DNA from 3 places in the Trichococcus sp. TS_SC_9 genome. Region 2 is predicted to be linked to each of the others. Evidence: riboswitches for the same ligand, from Rfam matches in the RefSeq annotation. Region 2 holds a riboswitch; each other region holds the start of a gene.

Region 1 (6,655 bases), 290 kb from region 2:
CGGCATCGAATCAGGCATGCCAATCGACCTCGTCCAGATCGATTTCACCCGTTGTTGGGACCTCCTCGGAGAAATCACCGGCGACAGCGTGCAGGACGAACTCCTCACCCAACTATTCACACAGTTCTGCTTGGGTAAATAAAAGAATTCAGAAATCAACTAAAATAATAAGAACAAATAGCTAGCACAAACGAAAGGAATGGAAAAATGAACAGATTTGAAGCTGGAAGTTTTGATGTGATTGTTGTAGGAGCCGGACATGCCGGATCCGAAGCGGCGCTTGCCGCAGCGCGTATGGGATGCAGCACGATGCTGGTCACGATCGATTTGAACATGGTTGCCTTTATGCCCTGCAACCCATCCATTGGCGGGCCTGCGAAAGGTGTCGTCGTAAGAGAAATCGATGCATTGGGCGGCGAGATGGGACGCAACATCGATAAGACGTATATCCAAATGCGCATGCTGAACACAGGGAAAGGCCCTGCCGTCCAAGCGTTGCGCGCACAAGCGGATAAGGATGACTATGCCCACCATATGAAGCACACTATCGAAAAACAGGAGAACCTGCTGCTGAAGCAAGCCATCGTTGAGGAATTGATTGTGGAAGATGGCGAAGTCAAGGGCGTAGTGACGCATACTGGCGCCGTTTACCGTGCTGGTGCCGTCGTCATCACGGCCGGAACCTCTTCCCGAGGCAAGATCATCATCGGGGACTTGGTTTATTCATCAGGACCGAACAACTCGCAGCCATCCATTAAATTATCCGAAAATCTGCTTGATCTGGGATTTGAATTGGCGCGCTTCAAGACCGGCACGCCGCCGCGGGTAATGGCTTCGAGCATCGATTATTCCAAAACCGAGGAACAACCCGGTGACGTTGAGCCGAACCATTTCAGTTTCCTTTCCAAAGATGAAGACTATCTGAAAGATCAATTATCCTGCTGGCTGACCTATACGAGTCCGGAAAGCCATGAAATTATCCGCGATAATCTCCACCGCGCGCCGATGTTTACGGGTATCGTGGAAGGCGTAGGGGCGCGTTATTGCCCGTCGATCGAAGACAAAATCGTCCGTTTCAGCGACAAGCCGCGCCATCAGCTCTTCCTTGAGCCTGAAGGCCGCGAGAACGAAGAAGTCTATGTGCAGGGTTTATCCACCTCATTGCCGGAGGATGTTCAGCTTGATTTGATCCGTTCCGTACCGGGTATGGAAAATGCACAAATGATGCGGACAGGCTATGCCATCGAATACGATGTCGTAAAACCGCATCAGTTGCGCCTTTCCTTGGAGACGAAATTGGTGAAGAACTTGTTCACTGCCGGCCAAACGAACGGCACATCCGGTTATGAAGAAGCTGCCGGACAAGGCATCGTGGCCGGCATCAATGCCGCTTTGGCTGTGCAAGGGAAAGAACCAATGATCCTGAAACGCAGCGATGGCTACATCGGCGTCATGATCGATGATCTGGTGACCAAAGGAACAATGGAACCGTATCGCTTGTTGACTTCACGCGCCGAGTACCGTCTGTTGCTTCGCCATGACAATGCCGACTTCCGCTTGACCGAAATGAGCCGCGAAATCGGTTTGGTGACGGAAGAACGCTACGAAACATTCCTGGAGAAAAAACAGGCCGTTGAAAAGGAAATCGCCCGCCTTGAAAAAACCCGTCTGAAACCGACTGAAGAATTGCAGGCTTTCCTTGCGGAACAAAACTCCGCTCCGCTGAAGGACGGCATTTTGTTTGCTGACCTGCTGAAGCGTCCGGAATTGAAGTATGAAGGTCTGATCGCTTTTGCGCCGTTTGAAGTAGCCTTGCCGAAAGAGGTCATCAAGCAAGTGGAAGTGCAGATCAAATATGCTGGCTACATCAAGAAAGCCGTCGAAAAAGTGGACAAGCTGAAGAAAATGGAAGAAAAACGCATCCCTGCGAACATCGATTATGATGCCATCAACGGAATCGCGAACGAAGCCAAACAAAATCTGAAGAAGATCCAACCGGAAACAATTGCCCAAGCAAGCCGGATCAGCGGCGTCAACCCAGCCGACATTTCCGTTTTGATGGTCTACGTAACCCAAGGAAAGATCGCCAAAATCTCAGAATAACTCAGAGCGAGATGAATCCCGGGTAGAAATCGAGCATTAAGAGGATTAACACAAAGCGTTTAATAGAGTATGAAGGTATTTCCTGAATAATCGGGCAGCGACAGTCAGTGAAATTGCCTATACGAATATTTTCAGGTGGCTGAATGAACAATTAAAACGACAAAATCATCCTTGAGTAAGGATGGCGCATATGCTAAGATGATGACATAACTGCATACGAAAAAAGGGAGCTTGTGTCAGCAGGCTGAGAGGAAGTAATCAACTTCGACCTATTACCTGATTTGGATAATGCCAACGTAGGGAAATAACATTGAATGAATCCATTCAGCGGGAAATGCCTATTCGGACATTTCCCGCTTTTTTTGTCGCATCAAACAAACTATTTGGAGGTAACCCATGTTCAATACGCTATTCGAAAATGTACAGCAACAGACACCGCTGGTCCACTGCATCACCAATTATGTCACTGTGAATGATGTCGCCAATGTCCTCTTGGCTGCTGGAGGCTCCCCGATCATGGCGGATGCCCCCGAGGAAGTCGCGGATATCACAAGCATCTGCACCGCCCTGAATCTGAACATCGGAACACTGAACAGCAGATCCGTGGAGTCCATGCTGCTGGCAGGGCGCCAAGCCAATGCGCTCGCCCATCCCGTCGTTTTGGATCCAGTGGGCGCGGGGGCATCCCCTTTCAGGACCGAAGCGACCTTCAGCTTGCTGGAGGAAATTGCCTTCACCGTGATCAAAGGAAACATTTCGGAAATGAAGACGATCCATTCCGGAAGCGGCACGACAAAAGGCGTGGATGCCGACATCAGTGATGCGGTGACCGAGGAAACGCTCGAGGCAACAGTCGCTTTCGCCAAACGATTGGCCGATCGGAATGATGCGGTCGTCGCAATCACCGGCGCGATCGATATCGTCGCGGACCGGGACAAAGCCTACATCATCCGCAACGGGCATCCGCGGATGGCAAAAGTGTCCGGAACTGGCTGCATGCTGTCGGGATTGATCGCAGCCTATTGCGGAGCAAACCCGGAGCAGTTGCTGGATGCCACGGCGGCAGCGGTGTGCCTGATGGGAGTCAGCGGCGAGCTGGCTTACGAAAGGATGATAAGCAATGCCGCAGGGACTTCATCCTACCGCAGCTACATCATCGATGAAATCAGCAAGATGTCGGTCGAAAAACTGGAAGGGAGCGCTAAAATTGAGAGTAGATAAGAACGATTTGCTGCTTTACGCGGTGACCGATCGCCAATGGCTGGGGAACGCGTCCTTGGCGGAACAGCTTGAAGAAGCTATCCAAGCGGGCGTTACCGTCGTGCAATTGCGCGAGAAGGAATTGGATTTCGATGCCTTTGTCTCCCTGGGCAAAGAACTGCAGGCCGTGGCCAAACGCCACCGCATCCCTTTCATCATCAATGATGCAGTCGATGTGGCCTTGGCGCTGGATGCGGATGGCGTTCACGTGGGACAGAGCGATATGCAGGCTGGAGACGTCCGCAGCCGGATCGGCGAGGGGAAAATCCTTGGCGTTTCTGCGCATTCCGTCGAAGAGGCGCTGGCGGCGGAACGGAACGGGGCCGATTATCTGGGCGTAGGTGCGATCTACGGGACAGCGACGAAGCTGGATGTCGACGCGCTGTCGATCGAAACACTGCAGCAGATCTGCCGGGCGGTGAGCATACCTGTTGTGGGGATCGGAGGCATTTCTGAAGGGAATATCCTCGAGCTCAAGGGCAGCGGCATCGACGGGATTGCCGTCGTATCCGCCATCTTTGCGCAGCCGGACATCACAGCGGCGGTGAAGAGACTGCGCCCGTTAGCCGAAGCAATGGTGCAGCCATGACAATGGAAGCTGCCATCTTCGATCTGGACGGGACGCTGCTGGATTCCATGCCGATCTGGCAGGGGCTGGGGGAAAATTATTTGCTTCAGAAAAAGCTGCAGCCAGCTTCCGGATTGCAGGATGTGTTGAAGACGATGAGCCTGCCGCAAGCCGCACAATATTTTCAATCGGCCTATGGATTGCGTGAAGATGAAGAGACGATCATTGCGGAAATCGAAACGCTGCTTGCGGATCTTTACCGTTATGAAGTCCCGCTTAAGGCCGGAGCAGCGGAATATCTTCAGACATTGCAGGAGCAGAATGTGAAGATGTGCATCGCCACCGCGACCGAAAGGAATTTGGCCGAGAGCGCCTTGGAGCGGTTGGGCATCCGGAAATATTTCAGCGCCATCCTGACCAGCAGTGAAGTAAAGGCAGGCAAAGAGGATCCGCTCATTTTTCAGCGGGCGTTCGAACACCTTGGGGCGCCCCTCACGAAGACCGTCATCTTTGAGGACGCGCTGCACGCCGTCGAAACGGCAACGGCAGCCGGTTTCCGGGTAGTCGGCGTCCATGATGAGACGGCAACAAAGGATATGGAGCGCATCAAAGCGTTGACGGAGCAGTACATCTATTCATTTTCGGATTGGAAAGGATGAGCAAAACATGAAAACAGTATTGACGATCGCCGGTTCGGACAGCAGCGGCGGAGCGGGCATCCAAGCGGACCTGAAGACGATGATGGCGCATAAAGTCTATGGGATGAGCGTGATCACGGCGCTGACGGCGCAGAACACGACAGGTGTGGCCGGAATAATGGAAGTGACGCCCGAATTTGTGGCGCAGCAGATGGATAGCGTGTTCAAGGATATCCGCCCTGATGCGGTGAAGATCGGCATGGTATCGAATGCCGCAATCATCAAAGTCATCGCCGAGAAGCTGCTCGAATACAAAGCGGAAAATATCGTCGTGGATCCCGTCATGGTGGCAACAAGCGGCAGCAGCCTGATGCAGGACGATGCCAGCCAGGATTTGCGGACGCTGTTGTTGCCTTTGGCTGATGTGATCACCCCCAATGTGCCGGAAGGGGAGGTGCTGAGCGGCATCAAAATCGAGACGAAGGCGGATATGCTGGCTGCAGCGGACAGTATCGCTTCGGCTGCGGGAACCAGCGTGCTACTGAAAGGCGGCCATCTCAAGGACAGCGCCGATGATCTGCTCTTTAGGGACGGGAAAGTCAGTTGGTTCGAGTCGGAACGGATCGAAAACCCGAATACGCACGGCACCGGCTGCACGCTTTCCTCAGCCATCGCCGCGAATCTGGCTTTGGGTCACGGAATGGAAGAGAGCATCCGCCTGGCCAAAGTCTACATCACCGGCGCGCTCCGCGACGGAATGGATCTAGGCAAGGGTAGCGGCCCGCTCAATCACGCGTACCGCATCACATAAAAACAGGGCTATCTCATTTCGAGGTAGCCCTTAATTCGGTCAATTGCCCCGATCCAAAGATGGAGACGTCAACGGGCAAGCACTGGATGGGTAAATTCAGTACATTGATAAAGTGCCTAACTCCTAACGTTCGGAAATTGGCGTTTTGAGATAGCGAAAACGAGTGAATTCTTTCCAAATTCTAAATAAAACCTCATTATTCTGTTGTTTTTGTTTGTTATAATTTTGATTATAGTGAACATTCGGAATTTTGAGTTTTTGCGTCATAGTGGCTTACATCGCTATTGTCCGCATTCAGTTCATATTCGCGATCGAAGGGAAGATAGAAGATGGGATTACTATTATTCGATTTTGACGGTACCTTGGCAGAAACATGCAAAATCAGCGAGATGGCTACGATGGATACATTTGAACAATTCGGGTATCCCGTCCCAACTGTTGAGCAGCTGCGTAAGGATAGAGGAAAGCCCCATTTTGTGAAGTTTAGCGGCTATCTGAAGCAGTATGCACTCTCTCCGGTCGAGATGGATAAGCTGATGGAAGTCTTTTGGGACAACTACGAAAAATATGAAAATATGCTGTTGGAACCATACGATCTGTCGCGGGAGTCCTTAATGGAACTGAAAGGGAACGGGCACCATCTGGGCGTGATTTCCAACAAAGCAACCAAGGCGTTGTTGCGCAGTCTTGCTGCAGTGGATCTGTTGGACCTGATGGATGTGGTCATTGGCTTGGATAACATGAACCAGCACAAACCAAATCCGGAAGGCATTTTCACCTCCTGGGAGAAAATCCCGATGGCGAAAGAAGAGACCGTCATGATCGGTGATACCATTTATGACATGCAGATGGGGAAAATGGCAGGCATAAAGACCATCGGCATCACCTGGGGCGGAAGTTCCGCCCAAACCCTGCGCGCGGAGCATCCCGATCGCATCGCCAACTCATTCGTCGAACTGGAAATCATTCTTGCAAACTTGCTTGTTGCTTAAATAGATTGGAAAAAGCCGCTGTTCCCCGAATAAGGGACAGCGGCTTTAAAGTTGATTTAGCCCTTGTACAGACCGCTCTTTCAGGATAAAGTAGAGAGGTAGAAAAACAGACGAAGCCAATGAGGAAAGGAAACATTATGAATCCAGAACAATTTACCCAGGCACTTGCCGAAAAAGGGATCCTTTTGAATGAAACGCAACTCGAACAGTATGCAACTTATTTGCGTTTATTGCGCGAATGGAACGAAAAAATCAACCTGACGGCGATCACGGAGCCGGATGA
Region 2 (6,655 bases):
TGTCCTCCATCATCGCAGGGATACGGATCGCCGCGACCTCGACAATCGGCATCGCAACCATCGCCGCAACGATCAATGCGGGCGGGTTGGGAACCGTCCTTTTCGATGGCTTGCGGACATTCAGCGTCGTAAAACTTTTGTGGGGCACTGTGCTGTCGATGGTGTTGTGTCTGCTTGTCAATGTCGTCTTGTATTTTCTTGAAAATGCCTTGCGGCGGAGATACGCCTGATCTTTTCAAAGGAGTGATCGCTTGAGTGATATCTGGAACCCGTGGCATGGCTGCAAAAAGGTCAGCCCGGGATGCCAAAATTGTTATATGTTTCATTTGGACAGTCAACGAGGGAAAGCTGGCGCGAATATTTATAAAGTCCAAAGCAGCTTCGATCGGCCGCTGAAAAGGAACCGGCGCGGCGACTACGTCATACCGCCCGGTTCCACGATACGCGTCTGCATGACTTCGGACTTCTTTCTTGAGGAAGCGGACGAGTGGCGCGGCGAAGTCTGGAAGATGATCGAGAAGCGGTCGGACGTGCTGTTCTACTTGCTGACGAAACGGATCAAGCGCGTGAAAGAGTGCCTGCCTGAAAATTGGGGGGATGGTTGGGAGAACGTGTGGATGAATGTCTCAGCCGAAAACCAAAAGATGGCCGACAGGCGGATTCCGGTACTTCTGGATCTGCCTTTCAAACACAGAGGCATCATGGCGGCACCGCTGATCGGTGAAATCGACTTGACGCAGCATTTGTCTTCCGGAAAAATCGAACGCGTCATCGTCGGCGGGGAAAACTATGACGGGGCAAGGGAATGCCATTATGAATGGGTGCAGAGGATGCATCAAGATTGTGTGAAAAATGATGTGAATTTCGAATTCATCGAAACCGGGAATCAATTCGTGAAAAACGGACGGAAGTATGAAATTTTGGACAAAAGAAAGCAGCAGGAGCAAGCAAAGAAATCCGGACTGTTTTATGAAGGGCGTGCGGTTTCGGTTCACCTGACAGGGGTTGCCCAGGGCGAATCGGTGCCGCTTTTTCAAACCGATGCCGTGACTTTGTGCGATTCCTGTGCCTACAAGAAATTTTGCGGTATGCAATCGGGAAGACCCAACTGCATGCTGTCGTTGTGAATACAAGAAAGGATGTCGGAGAAATGAAGGCAGTCGTAGTGCACGAAGCGGGTGGACCGGAAAAACTGGTGCATCAGGAAGTTCCTCTTCCGGAAATACGGGAAGGCTGGTCGCTCGTGAAAGTCATGGGCTTCGGCATCAACCATTCGGAAATCTTTACGCGGGAGGGGAAATCCCCTTCGGTCACGTTTCCCCGTATTTTAGGGATTGAATGTGTAGGGATAGTGGAACGGACGAGCGACGAAGAAAAATTGCCGCTCGGTCAAAAAGTGGTGTCGATCATGGGTGAGATGGGGAGAGCCTTCGACGGGAGTTATGCGGAATATGTCCTGTTGCCGAATGACCAAATCTACCCCATCCACACCAATTTACCTTGGTCCCAACTGGCGGCCATTCCGGAAACCTACTATACGGCTTTCGGTTCCATGAAGAATCTGCGGATCCAAACATCCGATCAAATTTTGGTTCGGGGGGCAACGAGTGGTGTGGGGGTTGCCTTTGCCAAGTTGGTCAGGGCCCAATTCCCGGATATCAGGATTTACGGGAGCACGCGGAAAGCCGACAAAGGTCAGCGACTGAAGGAAGCCGGCTTCACCGACTACATCGAAGACCGCAACGGCGTGTTGGAAACGGAAGAGACTTTCGACAAGATTTTGGAATTGATCGGGCCTGCGACGCTCAAGGACAGCCTTTCCCATATCAGGGAAGCCGGCATTGTCTGCAGCACCGGTCAACTGGGCGGGAAATGGTTCCTGGAGGATTTCGATCCCATCATGGAATTGAAGCACAATAGCTATTTGACTACTTTCCATTCAAGTGACGTCTCCGGCGAAAAGCTGAATGAACTGCTGGCTTACATTGAGGGGAAAGGCGTTGCAGTGGAGCCCGAGAAAGTATTCACGCTCGAAGAGGTTGCCCAAGCCCATGCCTTTTTGCAGAGCCAGGACAGTTTCGGGAAAGTCATCGTGCTGGATCCGAGCGCTGCGGGAGAGCAAGCTTCAGAATAGGGTTGCGTTTCCGCAGCTTATTGGTTAGAATTGAGTGAGAAACACTGGGGGTGCGCAACTGCGCTGAGACCGACATTGTCGGAACTCTTTGTACCTGATCTAGTTCATGCTAGCGTAGGGAATGTGGCGTTTGACTATTCGCATAAATAGACATCAAAACGTTGTATTTTCTGATTTTCGCATCAGATCATATAACGTTTTTTAATTTCAGTAGGGGTGCGCGCGAGCGCTGAGACCGACACTGTCGGAACCCTTCAAACCTGATCCAGTTCGTACTGGCGGAGGGAACTGAGTTTGGTCTGGAGTCCGTACGTATATCCAAGACATCTCAGGGGAGGTGTCTTTTTATTTTCATTCAATTCTGGAGGAGGGAAACGGTTCGGAAAGATCAGGCTGCAAAAAGAACAAATCAAACTGAAAAGGGGAAAACATTATGAACACAAAAAAATTAGTCACCACTGCCTTGATCATCGCCATGGGGGTGGTCAGCAACAGCATCTTCGTCATTCCGATCGGCATTGCAAAAGTAGCGCCGGTGCAGCATCTTTTGAACGTATTGACCGCTGTCTGGTTAGGACCGGGGTATGCCGTCCTGCAGGCCTTCAGTGTTTCTTTGCTGCGCAACCTGTTGGGAACAGGGACCGTCTTTGCCTTTCCGGGCAGCATGATCGGGGCTATTTGCGCAGGTCTGTTCTACGCCAGAACGCAAAAAATCGGTTTCGCGGCACTGGGTGAGTGGATAGGCACCGGAATCCTGGGATCGTTGGCGAGTACATTGCTTGCGCAGTTTTTTATGGGTATGGAAGCCGCATTGATGCTCTTCCTGCCGAGCTTCGCGCTCAGTTCCGCCATCGGAGCGGGAATGGCTTATTTCATCATCCTGGAAATGGGAAAAAGAAACGTGTTGGACCGGAACAGAATCTGAAGCATCTGCTCATGAAGGAAGCCGCTCTCGGAAGAGGCGGCTTTTTGCTGTCTAAAAGTGACTCCAATAGAAATAACAAAGAAAATGATTTTCATAAAATAATAATTGAAAAAACTATTTTCATGTGTTATTCTATCAGCGTAGAGGAAAAGGCGAAGGCAAGAAATACGGAGCGCGCTTTTGGTGGCTGCGCAAAACTGGAGGAGATAACGAAAAATGACAATCATCGAAGAGATCCAAAACCATTATTCCGCTTTTTCCGGGAATGAGAAAAAAATCGCGGATTACATTCTGCAGAACAAAGCATCCATCAAAAACATGAACATCAAGGATTTGGCGACGAAGGTGGAGACTTCGACCTCCAGCATCACCCGTTTCTGTAAACGCATCAACATCGATGGGTTTGTGGATATGAAGATTGCGCTGCGTTCATTGGCGAGCGACCATCCTTTGAAAGAAATGCCGACCGTCTATGACGATATCTATGGCTATTATACGCAAGTCATCGATGAAACCAATAAGATGATCGAGGATCAAGCAATCGAAACGGTTGTCGATTGGATCAGAAACGCAAACAAAACAGTCATTTACGGCATCGGCAGTTCCGGATTCACGGCGGCCGAATTGGCGCAACGCCTGATCCGGATGGGGCTGAATGTCACGGGGGTCACGGATTCCCACCTGATGATCGTCAACAGCTCGATCATCAAGGATGACGAATTAGTGATCGCCATTTCAAATTCAGGCGAGACACCTGAATTGATCGCATCACTGGAAATCGCCAAACAGAAAAAAGCGAAGATCATCGCCCTGACGAGCTTCAAAAACAGTTCATTGACGAAATTGGCGGATGTCACGTGCTTTGGTTATCACTCGCGTTTCGTCAACAATACGGCGTTCGTAAACACGCAGTTCGGGATGATGTACCTGATCGATGTGATTTCGACCTTCCTGGTGCAGGACGAGAACTTCAAATACAACATGGATCTGACGAGAGCAAATGTGCAGGGTTACTCAAAAAAATCGGAATAGAATCGGAATAGAATAGAAGAGAGGGATACACATGAAGAAAGTGATCATCCATGCGGAAGTGTATACAGGAGAAACCGTCATCGTCGACGGGTATGTCCGGTTCGAAAAAGAAATCAACGCGGTCGGGAACATGTCGGAGTACATTCCCGAACCTGACGAGGAAGTGATCAATGCGGCAGGAAGCAGACTGGTGCCTGGCTTCATTGATGTCCACAGCCATGGCGGCTACGGAGTGGACAATATGGACGGCGATGCGGATGGCATCAACAGGATGATTGTGACGATGCACCGGGAAGGAATCACCAGTTATTTTCCAACGACGATGACGCAATCTTCCGAAAATATCGAAAAGGCGTTGACCGGCATCCGCAAGGCCGCGGAAAAAAATCCAGTCATCCAAGGCATCCACCTCGAAGGGCCGTTCATTTCCGCCGTCCATAAGGGAGCGCAGCCGGAAGAACATATCAAACTGCCGGATGCAGCCTTGATGCGCAAGTGGCAGGACTTGAGCGGAGGCTTGATCCGTTTGGTCACCTATGCACCGGAGACGAGTGATGCGACTGCCTTCGAAAAGTATTGCCTGGATAACCAAATCGTGCTTTCAGTCGGACATTCGGATGCTCTTCGCAGCCAATTGCAACAGTCCAAAGCAACGCACATCACCCATCTCTTCAATGCGCAAAGAGGCCTCCATCACCGGGAGCCTGGTGTGACCGGACATGCCTTCCTGGAGGAGGGCATCTATGCGGAAATGATTGTCGATGGTCTGCATATCAATCCGGAAATGGTGAAAATCGCCTTCAAACAAAAAGGCGCTGACCGCATCGAGTTGATCACAGACGCTATGCGCGCCAAAGGGATGGGCGATGGCATCAGTGAATTAGGCGGACAGAAAGTCATCGTCAAGGATGGACAAGCCCGACTGGAAAGCGGAAATTTGGCAGGAAGTGTGCTGGAATTCCAGGAGGCTTTCAAGAACATCATGACCTTCACCGGTTGCGGCATATTGGATGCGGTAAAGATGAGTTCGGTCAACCAGGCCCGCGAATTCGGTCTGGTGCGAAAAGGGGGCATCGCTCCGGGGAAAGATGCCGATATGGTGCAACTTTCGGAGTCATTTGCGGTCGAGCGGACAATCAGTTTTGGAAAGACAGTATTCAAAAATAACAGAAAGCAGGTTACAGATCATGGAAATAATCATTAAAGCGAACCCTGAAGAGGCCAGCCGTTGTGCATTCGAAAAAATCCGCAAGCAAATGGAAAGCGGGGCGAAAGTGCTCGGGTTGGCCACCGGCAGTACGCCAGTCAGACTGTACAAAATCATGCGGGAAAGCGATCTTGATTTCTCGGATATGACATCGATCAATCTGGACGAATACATGGGCTTGTCCGAGGACAGTCCGCACAGCTACCATCATTTTATGCATGAGCACTTGTTCGATGCAAAACCCTTCAAGAAAAACTATCTGCTGGACGGCTTGGCTGATGAGGCAGAGGAGTGCGCGCAATTCGAAGCCATCATCGCGGCGAATCCGATTGATGTACAGATCCTCGGCATCGGCACGAACGGGCATATCGGTTTCAACGAACCCGGCACATCCTTTGATTCCCGGACACAGAAAGTGGCGCTATGGCAATCCACCATCGATTCCAACAAACGTTACTTTGCGGATGAAAAAGATGTCCCGCGTTTCGCCTATTCGATGGGAATCCAATCAATCCTATCTTCAAGACAAATCATCCTGATGGCTTTCGGAAAAGAAAAAGCCGCTGCCGTCAAAGCCGCGTTGGAAGGTCCAATTACGGAAGATTTGCCGGCGAGTGTTCTGCAGACCCACAAGCATGTGACTGTGATACTCGATGAAGAAGCGGCACAAATGCTCACGAAAAAATAGTGAATCAGACAATCCACAGGCTACTTCCCCATGAGTCTCCGGATTGTCGTTTTTGATTAAAACGTTTACAATGGAAGCAGAGGTAGCATGGAAAGCATGTGATTCAGGAATCCAAGGCGGTGATGGAAATGTTGACTGTCGAGACGGCTAGAACATGGTTGAGCCTGTTCGTCGAAAAGTTGGAAACAAACGAGAAGTATCTGAATACGCTGGATGAAGCGATCGGTGACGGTGACCACGGGGCCAATATGCTTCGGGGCGCCAAAGACCTGAAGGCAAAATTAGCGGAGGGGGTTCAGGCAGGGTTGTCAGATCTGTTCAAAACGGCGGGGATGTCTTTCATCCAGAAAACGGGTGGAGCAGCCGGGCTCCTTTATGGGCAAGCCTTTCTGCATATGTCGGAGGCTCTTCAAGAAGATAACGATCTGATGGCCAACCTGACAAGTGGACTTGAAGGAATCCAAACGTTCGGCCCTACGGAACTGAAGGAGAAGACCTTAGTGGATGTTTGGATTCCGGTCATGGAAGACATCCGGAATAAGCGCCTAACGTTGGGAAAAATCAATGAATATGTTATAAGTACGAAGGATTTTCACGCGAAAAAGGGACGCGCTGCTTATGTGTCGGAACAGCTGAATGGCCATATCGATCCAGGAGCTGCCTCATGCG
Region 3 (6,655 bases), 1.3 Mb from region 2:
AAAGAAGGTGGAGGAGACGGGTCTAACGGAAACTTTGGTGGATTGGATTTCGGGACTTTAACAAGTTTTAAAAACAGTGCATTTAAAGGAGGGGGAGCTAATCTATTCCAGAACCTGATTACAAAAGGGTATGATCAACCTATTTATGTGAATGAGAAGGTAAAAACTGAAACTGGAGCCATGACCGGAAAAAGTTTTACAAAAGACAAAATAGCTTTCATCCCGATAGTTGATAGTATGGATGTGAACGGCAAAAAAGAGGTTACGATTGTAGGATTCGCTGCATTTAAAATTAAATCATATTCTGAAGAAGAAACAGAAGGTAGTAAAAAGAAAAAAGGAGTAATTGTTGGCACTTTCGAATATGCTGTTGTCGGTAGTAGTGTTGCAGGTGAACAAACTGACTATGGTTTGCATAACGTGAGGCTTACTGAATAGCATATATCTCAAGATGGATTTTGTATACGATTCATTAGGTAGGTGGAAATTTGGAATATTTGGGGCTTAATATGAAAGAGATAAAAAGTTCTTTAAATCACACTAAGGTGAGTAGTGAAAGACCACGATAATGGAATTGCACTACTCATCTTATGATTTTTCTGCAAGCACATACCGAAATCCCCCATGCATCAACATAATATCATCTGTCAATTCTGAAAAGGCCGTTAACATAGATGAATCAATGAATCATCGTATAATTTTGAACGCAAAAGTTGAGTAGATATGTACAAATTATAGATTGTCCCTTGATTTTGGGGTCAGTTGATGTCTTTTATATTTTTTGCGAGTAGGATTCTTTATATTTTGTACACATGCGTATAATTCAATTCATTATCCAATATATATTGGTAGTATTAGCATATTGCAATGTTTCATATTTGCGTATATTGTTAAATAATCATGGTCTTATTAATATAAAGAAAATCAGTAAGCAGACGTTGACAGAAATGTTCTTCAAAAGTATAATGAAATAGTTGGTTTTGCGGTCATGGCGGAATGGCAGACGCGCCAGCTTGAGGGGCTGGTGGGAGTATCTCCCGTGGAAGTTCGAGTCTTCTTGGCCGCATAATTATTCAAAATAGGATTTCCTTCATCGTATTGATGTCGGGAATCCTATTTTTCTTTAAACAATTTTCAAAGGTACATACTACTCTTTCTATCGGCCATTTATCTGTTATAATGGCGTGGATACCTCTTTCTGGAGAGGTATCCAACTGCTTTAAATCTCAGAAAAAGGAGTGACATTTTTGAAACTACTGCACACTTTAAAACCGATTGCTGCGGTTGTTGCGGGTAATATCATTGTCGCATTTGCGATTGCGGCATTTATCCTGCCGAAGAATCTGATTGCCGGTGGAACGACGGGGCTTGCCATTATTTTGAATCATTTTTTTGGATTGAACATCTCTTTGGTTGTGTTGGTTTTTAATGGCTTCATGTTTTTTGTCGGGGCAGCCTTGTTGGGCAAGAAATTCGCATTGACTACGATTTTGAGCACGATTATTTTTCCGACGTTTTTAACTTTTTTTCGGACAGTACCTGCATTGCAGGACATGACCGATGATATTTTACTTTCGGCAATCTATGCAGGGATCCTCTGCGGGTTGGGTGTCGGGCTGGTGTTCAAGGTCGGCGCTTCAACGGGTGGAATGGACATTCCACCACTGCTCCTGAACAAGCATTTCCGCATTCCGGTTGCGGTGGGGATGTATGCGTTCGACGTCATTTTTCTGCTGGTACAGGCGTTCTTTTCCAGTATGGAACAGATCCTTTACGGGCTCATTATGGTGTTCCTGACATCCATCGTCATAAATAAAGTCATGGTCACCGGAACGAATAAGATGCAGCTTTTTATCATTTCAAAAAAGTTTGAAGAAATTAAAAAAGCGCTACTGTTTGTCCAGGATGTTGGGCTGACGCTGGTGAACATTGAAACGGCTTTTGAAGGGGTGCAGCAGCAAGCTGTGCTTTGCGTCATCGAGCAGCGTAAACTTTCCGCCATCAATGCTTTGGTCAATGATATCGATCCATTTGCATTCGTAATCATCGGACAGGTTCACGAGGTCGCAGGGAAGGGCTTCACGCTGGAACGCCAATCCGGACTAGTAGAGTAATAAAATAAGCAGAGGCAGCCTCCAATTTTCGAGGATGCCTCTGCTTTATTGGTTTTATTACACGATAAAAATTGATTCGTCAACAGTTCAGTTAGCGATCCAAGGTAAACAGTCGACAAACCGCGGAAGTGTAGGCTGTTCTGGCTGTTCGTCAGCGTTAACAGTCTACATCACCCGGAAGCGTCGGCCGTTCTATCTGCGTTCTACCCCAAACAGCCGACGCGGTTCGCTAGCATACAGTTATTCGGCATCCGCTCAGTACCCGCGCACCGATTTTTTCGGTATGAACAACTGCGGGTTCGTTTTCGCGATGACGGCCAGTACCATGATGGTGAATGCACCGGTCGCCAAGGCGCTTGCGCCGTTCAGCGTGATGGAGTAGAACCATGCGCTCCAGCCTTCTGGGGCGTAGGATCCCCAGAAATAGTAGCCGGCGATTGTGTGCCAGAAGTAACGACCGATGGTGCCGACGATGGTGCCCAAAATGACTTGCCATACCAATGCCTTTTGGTTTTGGTCCGCGATCGCTTGTTGGACTTTCGGCGTGAACAGACCGGCCAAGCCGGTGAAACCGAAGGCGATGAAGTACTCGATGAATCCTTGCAGCGGTGTCAGGATGTAGGCCGTCCCGATCAGGATGTGCAACACACCCCACAGGAAACTGGCGAAGAACCCGGGAACCAAGCCGCGGCGCAGGCAGTAAAGCATCATGACCGGCGCCCCAACCGTTACGGAAAAACTAGGGCCGATATTGAAAGGAATCAAGGACAACACGGTCGCTAAAGCCGCGATGATGGTTCCTTCGATCCAGATGTTCAGATTTTTTGACATAAAAAAACTCCTCCTTTTTGGGCATAATATACCATCAACAAAGGAGGAGAATGAAGTTCATTTCTCAATCACAATCCCTACGCTCGTATTAACGAACAGGTTCGAAGGGTCAGAATCTATGTTCAATCTCAGCCATGAAGGCACCCCTTTGTGAAACGGTCTATTTAGTTACAGCTAACTTTACTACAGTTTATTTCGTTATGCAAGATTCACGCTGCACAACACCATGTCCGAAAATAACATCCCGAACATCACGTTGTGCAAAAAGACCTACTTCTGCTCGGTTTCAGCCTGTGCCTTCAAGATGGCTTCGCGTTTCTTTTTCCTCTGAGTATTCAGGTAGAAATCGATAACCCCACCGATCAGTGTACCGATACCGAAACCGATGGTCACACTGCCGGCGAAGTAGCCGATTGATGCGCCTATCAACATACCGTACATCGTGATATTATAAGAATTTTGCAATGTTGGGTCTTCATCCACGGGCAAATTTTTCTTCGCCGCCGCTTGTTTATTTTTATGCAGTTCGGGTATTGTTGGGGTCACATTTCTGCGTTGGATTTGGTTGCCTTTGTTCTTTTTCGCCATTTATTGTACATCCCTCCGTCTATCTGAAACATCTTTTGTCTCCACTGAACATCATATCAGTTCGATTCAAGCTCTTCAATAGACTTTGGTGGCGGATGTGGGCGAAAACGTACAAAAACGGAAACTTGTTCACAAATCGTCGAATCAATGCTCGTCGTTGGAGATTTCGACAGGATCGCCGTTGTCATCATTAAAGAAGCCCTTCATCACAAAGGCATCGTCGAGTGGCCGATAACCAATGGCTGTGCGTGCCTGTGAGATGTCCAGGCGCGGGAACCGATTGTCCGACAGTCCGTTCACCAACAGAAATGGCTCGATCAGCGTGGCGTTGAGAGCGCAATCGATGAGATGACAAAGGTCTCGGGGCGACACGTATTCGGCCAAGTCTGCTTCATTGATGTATGGATTGTCGAGATTTTCATCGAAGTTGCCGATGCGGATGCCGATCGATTCCTGTCCTTGGGTAAAGGCGAAATGGCTGGCCAAGCTCTCCAAATAGGCTTTTGAGACGCCGTAAAGGTCACCCGGACGGACTGGGGCATCGACGGGAATCTGCACATTTTTGGGGTAGGCGTTGACGGCATGGAAGGAGCTCGCAAAGATGATGCGCTTGACGAAGTTCTCGTATTTGGATGATTCCTTGAACAGGTAATAGGGCATTTTGTAGTTCAAACTAATAAGCGAATCGTCGAAAGCAGCATAGGGCGAAGGGTTTGCGGCCAGATGGATGACGTAATCGATCCCTTCCAGCAGGCCATCCCAGTTCCCGACGACAGTCAGGTCCAGCTCCTTGACGATTGTTCCCTCCAAAAGGGCAGGCTCGATGTCATGGAAATGGATATCAACCAAAGTCAGTTCGTAGTCCTTTTTCAGATGATCCACCAAAACTCTCCCTATATTACCGCTTGCGCCTGTGATCATGATTGTAGTCATTATTGGTAAACCTCCTTGTTTCTATGCGACAAACTTTGCTGTTATGCTCGTGAGTGGCTTTACTTTAACTTTATGCAAGCCGCCGGAAAATGTCAATGCATAGCCCTTGCAAAGGCAATGATTGGGCACGATAAAGGGGAATATTTTATTTCTGTAATGATCAGGTAAATTAATTGAGCCCGGGAGATTATCCTAGTATAATAGAGATAAGATGATAGGCAAGGGCAAGATACTTTTCAATCGAAAACGAGGGAGTGAGTAGGATGGACTTGTTGAATTTGCAAATGCGCGCTTCTCAAGGTCAGTGCGGATCTGTTGTGCAACAATCTTCCCATTCATTCTTTTGCCCGACAGAACACGTGCTTTCGCATGTGTTTTTTTGCTAGTCCTGAACGGAAACAATGGGGCTTATCATGAACATTAGCATTAAAACGGGGGTGATGACCATTAATCTTTCTAAAAATAAGACACAACGGAAAGGAACGGTGATCCGACGCATATCTCCTAGCTGTCAGGGGTGACAGCCATCGTACAGATGAAAGGCGTGAGGCCGGATAGAATGGTAACGTATCACCTAATAAAATATAAAAATAGAAAAACTGGCGAGGTTCCCTTTCGGGGTGCCTCGCCAGTTTTTTTGGAATCGTTATTATGCTTTTTTGACGAATTCGGATTTCAGCTTCATAGCACCGAAGCCATCGATTTTGCAGTCGATGTTGTGGTCGCCTTCAACCAAACGGATGCCTTTGACTTTTGTTCCGACTTTCAAAGCGCTCGAGCTGCCTTTGACTTTCAGGTCTTTGATGACCGTGACAGTGTCGCCGTCCTGCAGCAGGTTGCCGTTCGCGTCCTTGACGATCAATTGATCTTCGTTTGCTGACTCAGCAGTATCCGCGCTCCATTCGTGCGCGCACTCAGGACAGACCAGCATCGCGCCGTCTTCGTAAGTGTAAGCGGAGCCGCATTTCGGGCAATTAGGTAATTCCATCATGATTTTTATTCCTCCATTATTTTGAAATACTGTCTTCTGACTTTTCATTTCCGGCCTGTTTTTACAAGGCGGAAGATGCTTATATACTGCCACATTTTCGCCTTGTTGACAATAGAATCCGGACAATATAAGAATAATAACCAATAAGCAGAAAGAGAACAGTTCCGTAAGGCTCCATATGCGTTCTTGGCTGAGGTTATCCGATAACCAAGAAGAATCGGACAAGCAGAGCGCGATCGCATCGCTATAATCACAAAAGCCCCTGATCGAGGTCATCGATCAGGGGCTTTTCCATTAAATGCTGCTCAACACAGCATCTTTCTGAACAGACATTTTCGCTTTATTTTCTTTGATCGCTACTTGCGCGGAAGCCAAGCGTGCGATCGGCACGCGGTAAGGCGAGCAGGAAACGTAATCCAAGCCAATGCTTGAGAAGAAGGCGATGGATTCAGGGTCGCCACCGTGTTCGCCGCAGACGCCCAGCACCAAGCCTGGATTGGTTTCGCGGCCCAATTTGGCGGACAATTTGACGAGTTTGCCGATGCCCTTGACGTCCAATGAGTGGAACGGATTCGGCTTCAGTAAGCCTTTTTCTTCGTACTCCTGCAGGAACTTGCCGGCATCGTCGCGGGAGAAGCCGAAGCCCATCTGCGTCATGTCGTTCGTGCCGAAGCTGAAGAAGTCGGCCTCCATTGCGATTTCGTCGGAAGTGACGGCCGCGCGCGGGATTTCAATCATCGTTCCGATCAGGTAAGGGATGGTCACATCCTTTTCAGCGAAGACTTCCTGGATCTCCGCCACGATTTCCGCTTTGACGTAGCGCAGTTCGTCGACGTCGCAGACCAAGGGAATCATGATTTCCGGAGTAATCGTGCTGCCGCTCTCTGTGGAAGCGGCGATGGCGCCTTCGATGATGGCGCGCACCTGCATCCGGTAGATTTCCGGGTAAGTGACGGCCAAACGGCAGCCACGGTGCCCGAGCATCGGATTGACTTCATGCAAGGAATCGATGTGCGCCTCCAAGTTTGAAAGGCTGCTTCCCATCGCTTCCGCCAGGGCAACTTTGTCCGCATGCGCTGTCGGCAGGAATTCATGCAACGGAGGGTCCAACAGGCGGACGTTCATCGGGCGATCCTGCAGCAAAGCGAACATTTCCTGGAAATCCTGGCGCTGCATTTCTAATAGTTCAACCAAGTAC

What was found. Region 2 has a riboswitch for thiamine pyrophosphate ahead of thiW (energy coupling factor transporter S component ThiW). Riboswitches for the same ligand answer to the same signal wherever they lie in the genome.
Region 1: it holds a riboswitch for thiamine pyrophosphate, as region 2 does, so the genes downstream of both, thiM (hydroxyethylthiazole kinase) here and thiW (energy coupling factor transporter S component ThiW) in region 2, are expected to answer to the same signal.
Region 3: it holds a riboswitch for thiamine pyrophosphate, as region 2 does, so the genes downstream of both, thiT (energy-coupled thiamine transporter ThiT) here and thiW (energy coupling factor transporter S component ThiW) in region 2, are expected to answer to the same signal.

What each region holds. Positions count from the first base shown of each region.
Region 1 covers NZ_CM149591.1:922,449-929,103, reverse strand. Annotated here, with positions in the region: gene mnmE (tRNA uridine-5-carboxymethylaminomethyl(34) synthesis GTPase MnmE) at 1-142, shown strand, start outside; gene mnmG (tRNA uridine-5-carboxymethylaminomethyl(34) synthesis enzyme MnmG) at 208-2,103, shown strand; TPP riboswitch at 2,317-2,424, shown strand; gene thiM (hydroxyethylthiazole kinase) at 2,500-3,324, shown strand; gene thiE (thiamine phosphate synthase) at 3,311-3,952, shown strand; gene AC0J5I_RS04275 (HAD family hydrolase) at 3,949-4,590, shown strand; gene thiD (bifunctional hydroxymethylpyrimidine kinase/phosphomethylpyrimidine kinase) at 4,598-5,380, shown strand; gene AC0J5I_RS04265 (HAD family hydrolase) at 5,710-6,372, shown strand; gene rsmG (16S rRNA (guanine(527)-N(7))-methyltransferase RsmG) at 6,510-6,655, shown strand, end outside.
Region 2 covers NZ_CM149591.1:630,887-637,541, reverse strand. Annotated here, with positions in the region: gene AC0J5I_RS02865 (ABC transporter permease) at 1-230, shown strand, start outside; gene AC0J5I_RS02860 (DUF5131 family protein) at 252-1,127, shown strand; gene AC0J5I_RS02855 (zinc-binding dehydrogenase) at 1,151-2,134, shown strand; TPP riboswitch at 2,171-2,273, shown strand; TPP riboswitch at 2,337-2,438, shown strand; gene thiW (energy coupling factor transporter S component ThiW) at 2,568-3,059, shown strand; gene AC0J5I_RS02845 (hypothetical protein) at 3,071-3,328, shown strand; gene AC0J5I_RS02840 (MurR/RpiR family transcriptional regulator) at 3,276-4,091, shown strand; gene nagA (N-acetylglucosamine-6-phosphate deacetylase) at 4,123-5,295, shown strand; gene nagB (glucosamine-6-phosphate deaminase) at 5,279-5,986, shown strand; gene dhaL (dihydroxyacetone kinase subunit DhaL) at 6,109-6,655, shown strand, end outside.
Region 3 covers NZ_CM149591.1:1,939,921-1,946,575, forward strand. Annotated here, with positions in the region: gene AC0J5I_RS09365 (pilus assembly protein TadG-related protein) at 1-438, shown strand, start outside; tRNA gene AC0J5I_RS09370 (tRNA-Leu) at 983-1,066, shown strand; gene AC0J5I_RS09375 (YitT family protein) at 1,248-2,114, shown strand; gene thiT (energy-coupled thiamine transporter ThiT) at 2,370-2,945, opposite strand; TPP riboswitch at 3,003-3,103, opposite strand; gene AC0J5I_RS09385 (hypothetical protein) at 3,216-3,533, opposite strand; gene AC0J5I_RS09390 (NAD-dependent epimerase/dehydratase family protein) at 3,678-4,466, opposite strand; gene AC0J5I_RS09395 (zinc ribbon domain-containing protein YjdM) at 5,116-5,454, opposite strand; gene ppdK (pyruvate, phosphate dikinase) at 5,752-6,655, opposite strand, start outside.